3 regions of the Daeguia caeni genome follow, and region 3 is predicted to be linked to each of the others. Evidence: predicted binding sites of a transcription regulator. Region 3 holds the regulator's gene; each other region holds the start of a gene.
What was found. The regulator LexA, encoded in region 3, represses DNA repair genes until DNA is damaged. The targets are predictions, from matches to a motif close to TGTTCNNNNTGTGTTCNG.
Positions count from the first base shown of each region.

Region 1: a site for LexA is predicted at 2,630-2,647, ahead of ACFO1V_RS12500 (glycosyl transferase). Genes of this name have one in related genera too.
Region 2: a site for LexA is predicted at 1,749-1,766, ahead of ACFO1V_RS00475 (helicase-related protein). Genes of this name have one in related genera too.

Region 1 is NZ_JBHSEL010000120.1:6,219-11,400, forward strand. It holds gene ACFO1V_RS12485 (S49 family peptidase) at 1-792, shown strand, start outside; gene ACFO1V_RS12490 (hypothetical protein) at 916-1,101, shown strand; gene ACFO1V_RS12495 (4-(cytidine 5'-diphospho)-2-C-methyl-D-erythritol kinase) at 1,210-2,082, shown strand; gene ACFO1V_RS12500 (glycosyl transferase) at 2,086-2,586, opposite strand; gene ACFO1V_RS12505 (PA0069 family radical SAM protein) at 2,707-3,873, shown strand; gene ACFO1V_RS12510 (ribonuclease HII) at 4,006-4,677, shown strand; gene ACFO1V_RS12515 (F0F1 ATP synthase subunit B) at 4,953-5,182, opposite strand, start outside.
Region 2 is NZ_JBHSEL010000001.1:93,014-98,195, forward strand. It holds gene ACFO1V_RS00475 (helicase-related protein) at 1-1,615, opposite strand, end outside; gene ACFO1V_RS00480 (acetyl-CoA C-acetyltransferase) at 2,267-3,451, opposite strand; gene rpmF (50S ribosomal protein L32) at 3,712-3,891, opposite strand; gene mtgA (monofunctional biosynthetic peptidoglycan transglycosylase) at 4,041-4,769, opposite strand; gene ACFO1V_RS00495 (hypothetical protein) at 4,798-5,010, opposite strand; gene ACFO1V_RS00500 (polyprenyl synthetase family protein) at 4,981-5,182, shown strand, end outside.
Region 3 is NZ_JBHSEL010000053.1:134,116-139,297, forward strand. It holds gene trpC (indole-3-glycerol phosphate synthase TrpC) at 1-652, shown strand, start outside; gene moaC (cyclic pyranopterin monophosphate synthase MoaC) at 655-1,131, shown strand; gene ACFO1V_RS08570 (molybdopterin molybdotransferase MoeA) at 1,158-2,372, shown strand; gene lexA (transcriptional repressor LexA) at 2,578-3,294, shown strand; gene ACFO1V_RS08580 (ComEC/Rec2 family competence protein) at 3,557-5,182, opposite strand, start outside.

The DNA.
Region 1 (5,182 bases), on a different contig from region 3:
ATGATCATGTCAGGCGGCACGCCAATGCGGCCGGTATTGTCGCTCGCATCCGTGGCATCGGTTCTGGAAAAGGCTTTCAGCGACAAGGAGGCACCCGCCATTGCCATATCGCTGAATTCGCCCGGCGGATCACCGGTGCAGTCGCATCTGATTTACCGGCGCATTCGTGATCTCGCGGTCGAGAACAACAAGAAGGTCTATGTCTTTGTCGAAGATATCGCCGCATCTGGCGGCTATATGATTGCAACCGCAGGCGATGAAATCCATGCCGATCCTTCTTCCATTGTCGGCTCGATCGGTGTTGTTTCCGCCACCTTCGGCTTTACGGAACTGATGAAGAAGATCGGCGTCGAGCGTCGTGTCTATACGGCCGGCGACAACAAGGTGACGCTTGATCCCTTCCTGCCGGAAAAGCAGGATGATGTGGAACGACTGAAGGCGCTGCAGCAGGATGTGCATCAGACCTTCATCAATCTCGTCAAGGAACGTCGCGGCTCAAGACTGGCCGATAATCCCGACCTCTTCACCGGTCAGTTCTGGACAGGCGTCAGATCCCTGCAGCTTGGCCTGATCGATGGACTGGGTGACATGCGCTCGGTCCTGCGCAAACAATATGGCCCCAAGGTCAAGCTCAAGCTCATTCATGCCCAGCGCGGTCTGCTTGGACAGAAACTGCCGGGCGTCAGCCTGAAGCTCGATGAAAGCAACGCGGCAGATATTGCCGCCCAGCTTGGCCACGGGCTGGCCGCGGTTGCGGAAGAAAAAACGCTTTGGGCCCGTTATGGGCTTTGAATTCCATCCTTCCGCCATGATATGCTGAAAGAGAAGAGGCGGATTTCTGCCTCTTCAGTCTCATCAGGACAACAATTGCGTCCGGGAAACGTTTCCGGAGCATGCCGCCGAAGGATAAAGGCCATGCCACAGCTTATCTTCCTGCTGCTGATCGCCATTGCCGCATGGTACGGCTACCGCTCCTTCAAGCGGGAGGCTGCACGCGTATCACAGCGTGTACGCCGGGCTGAAAAGGAAGCACAGAACCGTGCGCATGGAACCTTGGTGCAGGACCCCAAAACCGGCGAATATTACGTCAGCAAAGACTGACCCTTCGACAGCGGATAGGGGTTGAACATACCCATGAACACCACCCGTTGCGCAAGCCCTGCGACGGCAAACCCGCGCCCCGGAAAACTGTGCCCGTTAAGCCCACGCATGGAATGGCTTGCGCCCGCCAAGATCAATCTTGCACTGCATGTTACCGGGCAGCGCGCGGATGGCTATCATCTGCTCGACATGCTGGTGGTCTTCGCCTGTGATGGCGACCGCATCATCGTCTCGCCAGCGGATCACGACAGTTTCACTGTCTCTGGCCGTTTTGCTGCGGCTGTTCCAACCGATGAGCGCAATCTGGTCATCCGTGCGCGCGATGCATTACGCGCGCAAGCGCCCGGCACAGCAACACCCGTTGCCATTCACCTTGAGAAAAACCTGCCCATTGCAGCCGGCATTGGCGGCGGCTCCAGCGATGCGGCCGCAACCATGCTGGCGCTGAATGCATATTGGCAGCTTGGCCTGTCATTCGACACCTTGCTTGCAATCGGCCTGACGCTTGGGGCAGATCTGCCCATGTGCCTGCACGGCGCGGCCAGGGGCACTCCAGTTCTGGCGCGCGGCATTGGCGAGGATTTAAGCCATGTGGATGCATTGCCAGCCCTGTCCATGCTTCTGGTCAATGACGGCACGCCACTTGCCACGCCTGACGTCTTCCGCACGCTCAACAAGCGCGACAATCCCGCGCTCGAACCGCCACGCCTCGACAGCACTGACGCGCTGTTTCGCTATCTTGCCAATACACGCAACGACCTGCTGCCCGCAGCCCTGACAATCGCACCGCATATTGCCGATGTGCTCGCACTGTTGCGCGATATAGGGGCTGATCATGCCCAGATGTCTGGATCAGGCGCGACCTGCTTTGCGCTGTTTCGTGATCCGCAGGCTGCAAGGCAGGCGGCAGAAAAGCTTGCCGCGCAAAAGCCGGACTGGTTCATCGCCGCAACAATGACCATTGCTTCAGACAAAAGATGAATATCAAGGTACTGCCAAAACGACCTGCTTCAGGCGGATTGGCTTCAGCCGTTGCGGCATATCCTCAAGCTTCACGCCATCCCGCAACAGGGACACGAATTGCTGGCGCTCGATGAGCAGGCCAGCATCAAGCTTTCGCTTCGTGCCGAACAATTGCAGCAATCCGCCCAGCCTCCCGTCATGGGATGTCATGAATTGCGCCGGCCCTTTATGCTTTTCGACATGCATGCGCACCCTGTCTACCCAGCCATCCGGCAACAGTGCGCCCGGCTGCAGAATGAGCAACCAAGGCGCATTCAGACCTGTAACCGCGCACTCGATCTCTGCTGCAGGGTGAAACGAACAGCCCGCCCCTTCCGCAACAAGTGCCGTATCATCCGTTGAACCAGAATCAATGACGGCAACGCGCCGCACCAAGCCATCAACCACTGCCGGCACCAGCGTCGCCAGACTATGGGCCAAGAGCCTTTCAGAATTATCGGTGGGGAAAATCACAGCGAGCATATGCTTTTCTTATAACAATCCGTCCCGATCGCCAAGCAGCATATGTTCTTGCTTTGTTCTCGTTCTTGGCCTATTTTGTTTTATCGGATGTGAGTCGAATGATCGCCTCAGGAGATGACGATGGACGTGATACTTCAGGCAGACAAGATCGCTTTTGCCAATGGTGCGGGTACTGATCGCGCCAGCCTTGCCAATGCGCTCGTCACTGAAGCGGGATTGCGCATTGATCATTCAAGGCGGCGTGGTCGGGGAGCGGGTCTCAACCCATCTGGCCGGTTTGAAACCGAAACACGCCACGTCTTTGATGATGGCTGGATGACGCTTGAGGAGCTTGAGCCGTTCAAGACTGAAGTCCAGATTGAAAAGCCACGCACCATCATCACGCGCAACGACTCGCCTGATATCAATTTCGACCGTTCGATCAATCCTTATCGCGGCTGCGAACATGGCTGCATCTATTGCTTCGCACGGCCCACGCACAGCTATATGGGCCTGTCGGCGGGGCTTGATTTTGAAGCCAGGCTCTTTGCCAAGCCGGATGCCCCGCGCCTGCTTGAACGTGAGCTGGCAAAACCGGGCTACCAGCCCAAGCCAATAGCCATCGGCACCAATACCGATCCTTATCAGCCGATCGAACGCAAATGGCGCATCATGCGCGACATTCTGGACGTGCTGGCAGCAGCCAACCATCCGGTTGTCATCGTCACCAAATCGGCACTGGTGACGCGCGACATCGACATCCTGTCCCGCATGGCCGAAAAGGGCCTTGCCAAGGTGGCGCTTTCTGTCACGACGCTGGATGCACATCTGGCGCGATCCATGGAGCCCCGGGCCTCTACCCCCACCTTGCGGCTGCAGGCGATTCGCAAGCTTTCCGAGGCCGGCATTCCCACATCCGTCATGATGGGGCCAGTTATCCCGGCCATCAATGACCATGAGATAGAACGCATTCTGGATGCAGCCTATGCACAGGGCGCGCGTGAGGCCGGCTATGTGCTGTTGCGCCTGCCCTACGAGGTCGCCCCGCTGTTCAAGGACTGGCTTTTGCGCAATTACCCCGACCGCTATCGTCATGTCATGTCCCTGGTGCGTTCCATGCGCGATGGCAAGGATTATGACGCCGAATGGGGCAAGCGCATGCGCGGCACCGGCCCCTATGCCTGGGCCATCGGCCGCCGTTTTGAAATGGCCGCGCGCAAGCTGGGCTTCAACCGTCAACGACTACGCCTGCGGACCGATCTGTTTGCGCCGATTGAAAAGGGTGGAAAACAGCTTTCGCTTTTCTGAGCTTTCCGGTCATGACTGCGAACCGTTTTGTTTCGGAATATGCAATGAACACTGAATAAGGCCCCGTTTACCCGCCACACCTCTTGCCGGGGCCTTGCGGAGAATTGGAAGCAGTGACAGCATCGCCACCTCATGACCAGTCCTGCTTCTGATTCTCCGCTTCTTTTTGAACTCACCCTTGCGCCCGATTTTTCGGAAGAAAAACGGCTCAACATGCGCGGCTTTCGTCTCGTCGCAGGCATTGATGAAGCAGGACGAGGACCACTGGCAGGCCCGGTGGTTGCCGCTGCCGTGATCCTTGATCCTGACAACCTGCCAAGCGGGCTTGATGATTCCAAACGGCTGAGTGCAGCCCGACGCAATCAGCTGTTTGACACGATCCTGACATCAGCCTTGGCGGTATCGGTTGCCTCTGTTTGCGCACGTGGCATTGATGCGTCAGACATTCGCAAGGCCGCACTTGAGGCAATGCGCCGTGCCGCAACAGGGTTGCCCCTGCTCCCGGATCATGCCCTGATTGACGGGCGTGATATGCCGCCCCACCTTCCCTGCCCGGGCCTTGCGCTCGTCAAGGGCGATCAACGCTCTTTGTCCATCGCCGCCGCCTCCATCATTGCCAAGGTCAGCCGTGATCGCATGATGGAACAGGCAGGAGCGGTTCATCCAGCCTATGGCTTTGAAGTTCATGCCGGCTATGGCACAGCCCGCCATCGCAAGGCGATTGAAACGAATGGTCCCGTCGAAGCTTTGCACCGCTATAGTTTCGCACCAATCAAGGGCCGCTTCACCCGGCATAAGCAATAGCGCTGCCAGTCATATGCACATTTCAAGCGCGCTTGCCTCAGTGTGCTTCCTGATTCCGCACGCGATCCAGTTTCAGCCTGTGCCGTTTACAAGCCCTGGACAGGCCACAGCAATTCAGATTTTCACGGAAACGGCGATTGCTCTAACTGCCAGTTTTCCGCAGTTGCGGGCGGGAAACTCGTTCCCACCTTTCCTGGAACTGCTCGTGATACCCTAAACAAAAACGCTGCCCAAAAGGGCAGCGTTTTCATGAATTCCATTTCTGCTTCTGCGGCTCAGTTCAGATTGGTCTTGACCTGTGCCAGGGCATCCTTGAACAGCTTGCCGGCGGCTGCACCATCGACCTTTTCGGCGATGACCTTGCCTGCAGCGGCAACAGCCAGATCAACAGCCGTCGCACGGACGGCATTGACAGCATCGGCTTCAGCGGTTGCAATCTTCTCTTCAGCCAGCTTGTTGCGGCGGGCAACGTATTCTTCCGTCGCACGCTTTGCTTCTTCAAGCA
Region 2 (5,182 bases), on a different contig from region 3:
GCGCTGCCGCCTTCACGGCCTTGGCATCCGGGCCATCGGCCTGAACATCGGCAGTAAAACGGAAACCGTCCAGTTGGCCGACATTATGACCCTCGACAATCACGTCTCCGGTCGGACTAATTTCTGCTTCCAGCATAGTATTCTCTCTCAGGCGCCTCATAAGCACGCTTGTCCTGCGGTCTACAAAGCGTTTCGTCAACCTCTCATGCAGCGCGTCGGACAGTCTATCCTCTATTTCGCGCGTCTTTTCCTGCCAGTGTGTCGGATCGGCAAGCCATCCGGGCCTGTGCGACACAAAGGTCCAGGTGCGAATTTGCGCCACGCGGTGCGACAGAGTGTCGATTTCCCCCTCCGTGCTGTCGGCGCGGCGTACCTGCTCGCTCATATAATCTTCATCGACGCTCCCCCGGCGAACCAGATCCTGGTAAATGGTTGCAATGATGTCGGCATGTTGTGCTGGCGCTATCTTACGATAATCAGGCAGCGCACAGGCATCCCACAAAAGCTGTATTCTTTCCGGCGTTGTGGCAAGCGCCGTAATGTCTTCGTCTTTCGACAAATTTTCAAGCGCCTGTTGATCGACCGCCGGCAAGGCCCGCGTCAGCCCCTCGACCGGTGCCGGCGTCTCAAGCGAACGCAACAGCGCATTGATCGACGAGAAATCAAACCGGCTCGTGCGCCATTGCAGCACCTTCACCGGATCGAACTCATGCGCCTCGACACGCTCGACCAGTTCGACATCAAACGGATCAACCTGTCCCGTCACGCCAAATGTGCCATCGCGCACATGCCGGCCGGCGCGCCCGGCAATCTGCCCCACTTCGGCAGGCGTCAGATCGCGGAACTGATAGCCGTCATATTTGCGATTCTGCGCAAAGGCGACATGATCGACATCCAGATTAAGCCCCATGCCAATGGCGTCGGTGGCAACCAGAAAATCCACGTCACCGGATTGATAAAGCTCGACCTGCGCATTGCGCGTGCGCGGGCTGAGCGCACCCATTACCACCGCCGCACCACCGCGCTGGCGACGGATGAGTTCGGCAATGGCATAAACCTCTTCCGCCGAAAAGGCGACAATGGCTGAACGCTCCGGCAGGCGCGTGATCTTCTTCGATCCGGCATAGGTAAGCTGCGACAGACGCGGCCGCGTGACAATATTCACCCCGCGCAAAAGTTTCTCCAGAATGCCGCGCATGGTCGCAGCACCAAGCAGCAGCGTTTCCTGGCGCCCGCGCAGATGCAGGATGCGATCGGTGAAGATATGGCCGCGTTCCAGGTCGCCTGCGAGCTGCACTTCGTCAATCGCGACAAAGGCGGCATCCGTATGCCGTGGCATGGCCTCCACCGTACAGACCGAATAGCGCGCCCCCGGCGGCACGATCTTCTCCTCCCCTGTCACCAGCGAGACATTGGCGGCCCCCACGCGCTCGACAACGCGATTATAGACCTCGCGCGCCAGAAGGCGCAGCGGCAGACCGATGATCCCGCTGCCATAGGACAGCATGCGCTCAATGGCCAGATGCGTCTTGCCTGTATTGGTCGGCCCCAGAACAGCAGTCACATCGCGACCGCTCAGGACCAGAGGCAAATCATGGGCAGGGTACTGGTTCATGCCAAATTCGAATTCCCGGAATATAAAATCCCGCGATAGCATTATCTGAAGTCAATCGAAAGCGCTCCTGTAAAGTTTAAGGCCATTACCCAAAATCTCTTGCGGCTTTTTACGGCCTCCCTACTTTAACCAATAGAACGACTCTGGAACGAATCGGCTACGAATCGCTGACCTCCGATCTTTCCCTGTTTGTTCACGGCTACATATTGTGACGTCAATACGACCCCACACAACATGATGAATCAAGATAAAAAGAGGAAGGCCTTTGCTGCGGCATCTGCCGGTGTCGCGTTAACCTTTGGCAAAAGACCGAAAAATCATTGTGCCTGCATTGCCTGCCAGTTTTAAGAAAAAATTAATAAATACTTATGGTTGGTTAATACAGACAAGCCCGGACCGGCCATTTCATTAACTTTCAGGTCAAAGGCAGAACGAATCAGCGACGAATCGGTGATGGCTGATGTTTCCCGTTTTGTTCACACAATATGTAGTGGTTTTATTCGGCGCCTTCTACAAGCCGGAACGTAAAACCGCCGCCTGAGCGGCCGATTCGACGCATTCTGTTAACTTTTTCACGCTCCTGGTGGCACCAAAAGCAAACGGGCAAAGGCTTGCGCCACTGCCCGTTGCCGTTTCATCTGGAAAACCGGATCAGTCACGTTCAAGGCACATGGCAATGCCCATGCCACCGCCAATACACAGCGTTGCAAGACCGCGCCTCGCATCGCGCCGCTTCATTTCATAAAGCAGGGTGGTCAGGATGCGCGCGCCTGAAGCGCCGATCGGGTGGCCAATGGCAATGGCGCCGCCATTGACATTGACGATCTCAGGATTGAGCCCCAGATCACGCACCACGGCACAGGACTGTGCCGCAAAGGCCTCATTTGCCTCGACCAGATCAAGATCTGCCACAGTCCAGCCGGCCTTTTCCAGCGCCTTGCGCGAGGCCGGGATCGGGCCCGTGCCCATGATCGACGGATCCACACCTGCCGTTGCCCAGGAGACGATACGTGCCAAAGGTGATGCACCGCGCCTGGCGGCCTCTTCCGCGCTCATCAGCACGACGGCTGCCGCCCCGTCATTGATGCCCGAAGCATTGCCTGCCGTCACCGTGCCTTCCTTTTCAAAGGCTGGCTTCAGCTTGGCCAGCCCCTCAAGCGTCGTGCCGGGGCGAATGTATTCGTCCGCATTCACCACGACCTCGCCCTTGCGGCTTTTAACCGTTACCGGCGCAATTTCCTCCTCAAACCGGCCCGCCTTCTGGGCTGCTTCCGCCTTCTGCTGCGAGGCCAGCGCAAATTCATCCTGCTCACTGCGGCTCAGCTGCCATTGGCGCGCAATATTCTCGGCCGTAACACCCATATGATAGCCATGGAAGGCATCCGTCAGGCCATCATGGATCATAGTGTCGACCATTTTGAAATCGCCCATCTTCACGCCGCTGCGCAGATGCGCGCAATGCGGCGCCATGGACATGGATTCCTGCCCGCCAGCGACAACAATCCTGGCGTCGCCGGCCAGAATCTGCTGCATGCCAAGTGCAACCGCGCGCAGACCCGAACCGCAAAGCTGATTGATGACAAAGGCGGTTGCCTCCTGACGGCAGCCTGCGGCCATTGCCGTCTGGCGTGCCGGATTCTGTCCTGCGCCCGCGGTCAACACCTGCCCCAGAATGACTTCATCCACCTCGCTTGCCGTCACGCCTGCACGCTCAAGCGCCGCCTTCACCGCAACCGCCCCCAGCTCATGCGCTGGCACATTGGCAAAAGCACCATTGAAGGCTCCTACGGCCGTTCGTGCGGCACCGACGATGACGATGGAATCTGGGCTGGTCATTTTCTCTCCCCTTGCGCGCATTGCTCTCAAGCGCATGTTTTACCCATTCGCTGCAGCGAACAGGGCATGATGAAATCCGGCATACAAAAGACAAAAAACGCCCGCTTTGCAAGCGCCAAGGCGACAATCGCCAGCCCCGTCTTCATGCAAAGTGGGAACCATGTTGCAACAAAAAGGAAACGCCGCTTCCGGCAAACCGGAAACGGCGTTTGAAAAAGTCTGGCGGGCAGACCGGAAAACCGGTCAGCCTGATATCCAGCTTATTCCTTCGGCTCAAGAACCTGACGGCCGCGATACATACCGCTCTTCAGATCGATATGATGCGGACGACGCAGTTCGCCCGAGTTCTTGTCTTCAACATAGGTCGGTGCCTTCAGCGCGTCGGCCGAACGGCGCATACCGCGCTTCGACGGAGAAGTTTTTCGTTTTGGTACTGCCATGGATCCAGCTCCACTGATCGGTCAATAAACGTCCGGCACGGCCCCGGTGGAGCCTGTCACAGCGGACAAAATTCCGGAAAGTCACGTGCCTATACACGCTCTCGCGCCATTTGACCAGTCGGACTCGCATTTTTTTTCAATTGATCCTGTTATTGGACACAAGTGACATAGGGCCCGGAGCGCAGCGCACGTCGCTGCACGATATTGGCAATGCGTTGCATGTTGCGCGTTGGCTTGGCCGGATTGCGCATGATCGGGTTCGGCAGGGTCACGGCCAGAAGCGCTGCCTGCCGTGCATTCAGCTTCGATGCCGGGCGGTTGAAATAATGCTGGGCGGCTGCCTCAATGCCATAAATGCCCGGTCCCCATTCGGCAATGTTGAGATAGATCTCCATGATCCGGCGTTTGGACATCAACAGATCAGCCGCCAACGCCAGCGGAAATTCCAGCCCCTTGCGCAAATATGAACGCCCGTTCCAGAGAAACAGATTCTTCATCGTCTGCATGGTGATGGTCGATGCGCCCCGGCTTGGCCCCCCATCACCTGCATCATCAAGCACAAGGCTCAGCTGATGCCAGTCGACGCCGCCATGACGGCAAAACTGGCCATCCTCTGCCATCATCACGGAATTGATGAGAACTGGCGCGATATCGTCAAGATCCACCCAGCGCCGTTCGACCGATTGCAGCATCACCGTATCGCGCATCATCAGCGTGGAAACGGGATGAACAAAAGGCAGGGAATAAACCAGCATCAAGACAAGCGGAAGAAGTGCCAGACCCGCCGCAACAATGCCGGCGACCCTCAAGCGCCGTCCCCAGACCGGACCGGCAAGAGAACCGCATCCATCCTTGGCCCTGATGACAAGTCTCGACACATCCACGGTCCAGCCACTTTCAACCAGTTTACGCCACCGCGACGGGAAGCTGTAAAACCCTTAACAATATATTACCCGATTCCATAAACAGACACACGGCACAAGGCGCAAGGCCAGAAAAACGGCCGGTTTGATGAAAGCCTGCTGAAAAAGCCTGTCGACAAGCCCCTTGATGGTTGACCGGCGCACCGCTTTCGTCCATCCCCATTTCATGGAAAACGCAGCTTTCGATTTCACCCATCGCCTGCACCTGCATGCGGCCGCTGTTGAGGCCATGCTGGACAGGCTTCTCGACCGGCATCCGCTCAATGGCGAGATTGCCCGCCCTGAGCGTCTCCTCGCAGCCATGCGCCATGGCGTACTGAATGGCGGCAAAAGGCTGCGACCTTTTCTGGTGATCGAAAGTGCTGCCC
Region 3 (5,182 bases):
CGCTGCCGGACAGTTTGCGCTGATTGCCGAAATCAAGAAGGCAAGCCCGTCCAAGGGGCTGATCCGGCCCGATTTCAACCCGCCAGCACTGGCAAAGGCCTATGAACTTGGCGGGGCTGCCTGCCTTTCCGTACTCACCGACACACCATCCTTTCAGGGCGCACCAGAATTCCTGACCCAGGCACGCGCTGCCTGCAACCTGCCTGCCCTGCGCAAGGATTTCCTGTTCGACACCTATCAGGTTTATGAAGCACGCAGCTGGGGTGCCGATTGCATCCTGATCATCCTGTCCAGTGTGGATGATGACCTTGCCAGGGCGCTTGAGGAAACCGCCTTTGAACTTGGCATGGACGCGCTTATCGAAGTGCATGACGAAGCCGAGATGGAACGCGCGTTGAAACTGTCATCGAAACTGGTGGGCGTCAATAACCGCAATCTGCGCACCTTTGAAGTCGATCTCGCTGTTTCCGAACGACTCGCAAAGATGGTGCCGTCAGACCGTTTGCTCGTCGGTGAAAGCGGCATTTTTACCCATGATGACTGCCTGCGGCTGGAAAAAGCCGGTATTGGTACATTCCTGATCGGCGAAAGCCTGATGCGCAAGGCCGATGTGGCGGTCGCCACGCATGAACTACTGACCGGCAAGGCCTGACCATGGTATCCAGGCTCACACATATCGACCAGTCTGGCGCGGCCAATATGGTCGATGTCGGCAACAAGGACGAAACGGATCGCATCGCCATTGCCGAAGGCGCGGTGAAAATGAAACCGGAAACGCTTGCCCTCATTCTGGAGGGCAATGCGGCCAAGGGTGACGTCATCGCAACAGCGCGCATTGCAGGCATCATGGCAGCCAAGAAAACGGCTGATCTCATTCCGCTTTGCCACCCGCTGATGCTGAGCAAGGTTGCCGTCGACATCACCCCGGATCATGATCTGCCGGGGCTCCATGTTCGTGCCATCGCCAAACTCAAGGGCCGCACAGGTGTGGAGATGGAGGCACTCACGGCCGTTTCCGTCACATGTCTGACAATCTATGACATGGCCAAGGCAGCCGACAAACACATGGAAATCACGGGAATTCGTGTGGTTGAAAAATCCGGTGGCAAATCGGGCGACTGGAAAATCTGATTTCACCTGCCGTAACAGAGGCGCACATGTCCATGCTGTCCGTCGATGAAGCGCTTGAGCGCATCCTGTCCTCCGTCATGCCAACCGGTACAGAAACCGTGCCGATTGCCGAGGCTGGCAACCGGATTCTGGCAGAACCTGTCATCGCCAGACTGAATCAGCCGCCTTTCGACTGCTCGGCCATGGATGGCTATGCGCTGATTGCGCCAGAGCCGGTCACCTACCCTTTTACGGCTGAAATCATTGGCGAATCGGCTGCGGGCATGCATTTTACTGGCACGCTTCACCCCGGACAGGCCGTGCGCATTTTCACAGGCGCCCCCTTGCCTGATGGCGCGGATACGGTTGTCATACAGGAAAACACCGCGCGTACCGGCAATCAGGTTACGATTCTTGATGGTGTCAGCAAGGGCCGCCATATCCGTCGTGCCGGACTTGATTTTACCATGGGCGAGATGCTGGTCGAAACGGGAACAAGACTTGATGCGCGTCACCTTGCCCTGACTGCTGCAAGCGGCAATGCCACCGTGACGGTGGCGAAAAGGCCGCGCATCGCCATCCTTGCAACCGGCAATGAACTCGTGCTTCCCGGCACGCCTCCCGGCCCGGATCAGATCATTGCATCAAATAATTATGCCATCGGCGCGATCGTCCGCAGCGCCGGCGGCATTGCTGATGACCAGGGCATTCTGCATGATAATCTCGACATGATCACCACCGCGATTGACGCGGCGATTGCACGCGGATCCGACATTATTGTCACCTCTGGCGGCGCTTCTGTCGGAGACCATGATTATGTTGCCGCCGCCCTCAAGGCAAATCAGGTCGAGATCGGCTTCTGGAAAATCGCCATGCGCCCCGGCAAGCCGCTCATGTATGGACGAAAAACCATTAGCGGCCGAGTGGTGCATTTTCTAGGACTGCCCGGCAATCCGGTTTCAAGCTTCATCTGCAGCCTCGTCTTCCTGCGCCCGCTCATTGCGACACTCACAGGCCTGAAACAGACCGTCACACCGCAGCCAGCCATCCTCGGTGTCGACATGCCAACCAATGGCGAACGCCGGGATTTCGTCCGCGTCAAGCTGGAATCAGATGCAACAGGACGGCTTGTCGCTACGCCTTTTCCGGTGCAGGATTCTTCCATGTTGACAGCTCTGGCAAGGAGCGACGCCATTCTGATCAGGCGCGAAAATGCACCAGCCGCCAGGGCCGGCGATGACTGCGAGATCGTTCCCTTATGATAAAGAGCGGAAAATCAGCACCTATCGTTCTGTTTTTACTGCCAAATCGTAAACCCACCCGGCAGATGCCCGACAAACATGACGTTTCGGTCTTTTGAAAAGCGGAACAGGCTTTAATCTTTTTAAAACCATTGCAGAACAAGACTGGAACATATAGTGTTCGTTCTGGTTTTGTTTTTCTCGATTCTGTCGGAGGGCCGTTCGCATGTTAACCCGCAAACAGCACGAGCTTTTGCTGTTTATACACGAGCGACTGAAAGAAACGGGCATTCCGCCATCCTTCGATGAAATGAAGGAAGCGCTTGACCTTGCCTCGAAATCCGGCATCCATCGTCTGATCACGGCGCTGGAAGAACGCGGCTTCATCCGTAGGCTTCCCAACCGGGCACGCGCGCTGGAAGTTGTCCGCCTGCCTGATTCCATCGCCCCTGGGCTCAATGCGAAGAAGAAGTTCGCGCCAAGCGTGATCGAAGGCAGTCTCGGCAAGACACCACTGCCGAACAATGCAATTCCCATCTCGGCCAATAATGACTCGACCCGCACGGTTTCCGTGCCTGTCATGGGCCGCATTGCAGCCGGCGTACCAATCTCGGCCATCCAGAATCAGACCCACATGCTGAACCTGCCACCGGAAATGATCGGCCCCGGTGAGCATTATGCACTTGAAGTCAAGGGCGACTCGATGATCGAGGCCGGCATTTTTGATGGCGACACGGTCATCATCAAGCGCAGCGACAGCGCAACGCCGGGTGAAATCGTGGTGGCTCTGGTCGATGATGAAGAAGCAACCCTGAAACGCTTCCGGCGCAAGGGCGACTCCATCGCGCTTGAAGCAGCCAATCCGGCCTATGAAACCCGGATCTTTGGCCCTGACCGCGTACGCGTACAGGGCAAGCTGGTGGGGTTGATACGCCGCTATTAATGCGCCCTCGTCAAGGTGCCCCCTTATGATACACTGTCGAAATGCGCCAGATCGCGCTTCCGCATGTGGCGCTTCAAATGGACAGATTTGAAATGGACAGATTTGCTGCTTGATGTCGCGTGCCGACCGTCAACATGCATGAAAACAAAACTATTATAAATCAACAAAATAATCTGTTTTCCTGAATCAGATTATCAACCCTCTTTCTGTTATTGCAAACAGGCCTGCCTAGTCATTCTCATCTTCCATTGCCCCTGTCGGATTATTCTTGTGCCAGACGTTTCTGCTGCTGATAACTATCAGGCAATCCGCGTGCTGCGCGTGAATGGAGTCTGTGCTCATGCCATGGCCGCACTGGCACGCCTATGGCAAAGCGCAGCACGATGCCATGGTCCCCCGCCATCAGACTTGCCGGTTGCGACCAGTCTTCGGTCAGCATGGCCCTGGAAACAGGAAGCCCGTCTTGCCTTTCCGGCCATTTCATTTCCGCTTCTACCCCACCATCATCGTTTTCAGCAGCCAAGACTGTCATGGCACGAGCGGCTGGTGCCCCGTCCGGCCAGTGCCTGTCCTCCAGCCAGATTTCCAGTGCACCGGCCAGAGCAAGCTGCTGGCGTGTGATGGTCAGCTTGTCCGGATCTTTGCAGCGCAAGGATTTTCCGGGAATTGCCAGAACGACAATATCACCAATATTGCAGGCAGCCTCCTCCATGGCCGGCCGGTTCGTATAGGTCAGCATCCGCCCATCGCGCAGGCTGATTGCGCATAGCCCTTCCTCACAGAGAAAACTATCGTCCGTGATAGATGCTACCGCGCCACTGCTGCTTTGGCGGGGCGGCAGGAAGGCACGGACGAGATAGGCTTTGCCCCAATTATCTTTCGTGAACCTGGACGGACGCGTCTGATTAAGCGCCATATCGCCATTGGAAAGCCGCACGGCCACAAGCTTTGCATCTTCCGAGACGAGAATGTCGGGCATTGGCGCGCGGATGAAGACAACAAGACCGATGACCATGAGTGGTACAGCCAGAAGCCTTAACCACGTCGTGAGCGTAACGAGCAGGATGATCGCCAATGCCCAGCTGAGAAGTGTGGGCACAGGCATGGCGCCTGGATTGCCATCCGGCGCCCATGCAGCCACATTTTCTGCAATCGCACGCACCAGCCAGACGCCGAACCCCATGATCTGCAATGGCAACCAGTCGAGCTCAACAGGCATCAACAACAGCCCCAGCACGCCAAATGGCATGATGATCAGGGATATGGCAGGCAGCGACAGAACATTGCCGACGAGTCCTAACGGAGCGGTATTGTTGAAGTGATAGGCGGCAAAAACACCGCTGGCAGCTCCGGCGACAATTGATGTTGCGGCGGTAAAGAACACCGGTCTTGCAATCATGCTGGCAAACGGGCTTGCGCCGGGAATCCCCACTGGCGCAGGCTGCTCATTACCGGCATGTCTTTTCAGCCACCACGCATAGGCTGCAATCAGCGCGGCGGTGGCTGCAAATGACATCTGGAAACTCGGCCCCAGCACTTCATGCGGCGTGATGGCGATGGTCAGCATGGCTGCAATGGCAATATTGCGCATGCTCATGGCGCGCCGGTCGGAAAGTACGGCAAGCAGCATGACGACGATCATGATATAGCTGCGCTGTGCGGCGATATCCGCGCCCGACAGAGCAAGATAGAACGTGCAGCTCAACAGCGACAGAAAGGCTGCGATCTTTTTCACCGGATAGCGCAGACTGAAACCGGGAAACAGCGCAAAGAGCGAGCGCAGGGATACCATGACCACTCCCGCCGCCAGCGCCAGATGAAGCCCCGATATGGACAGGATATGCGCCAGACCTGCCTTGCGCAGATCCTCATTGGTCTTGTCACTGAT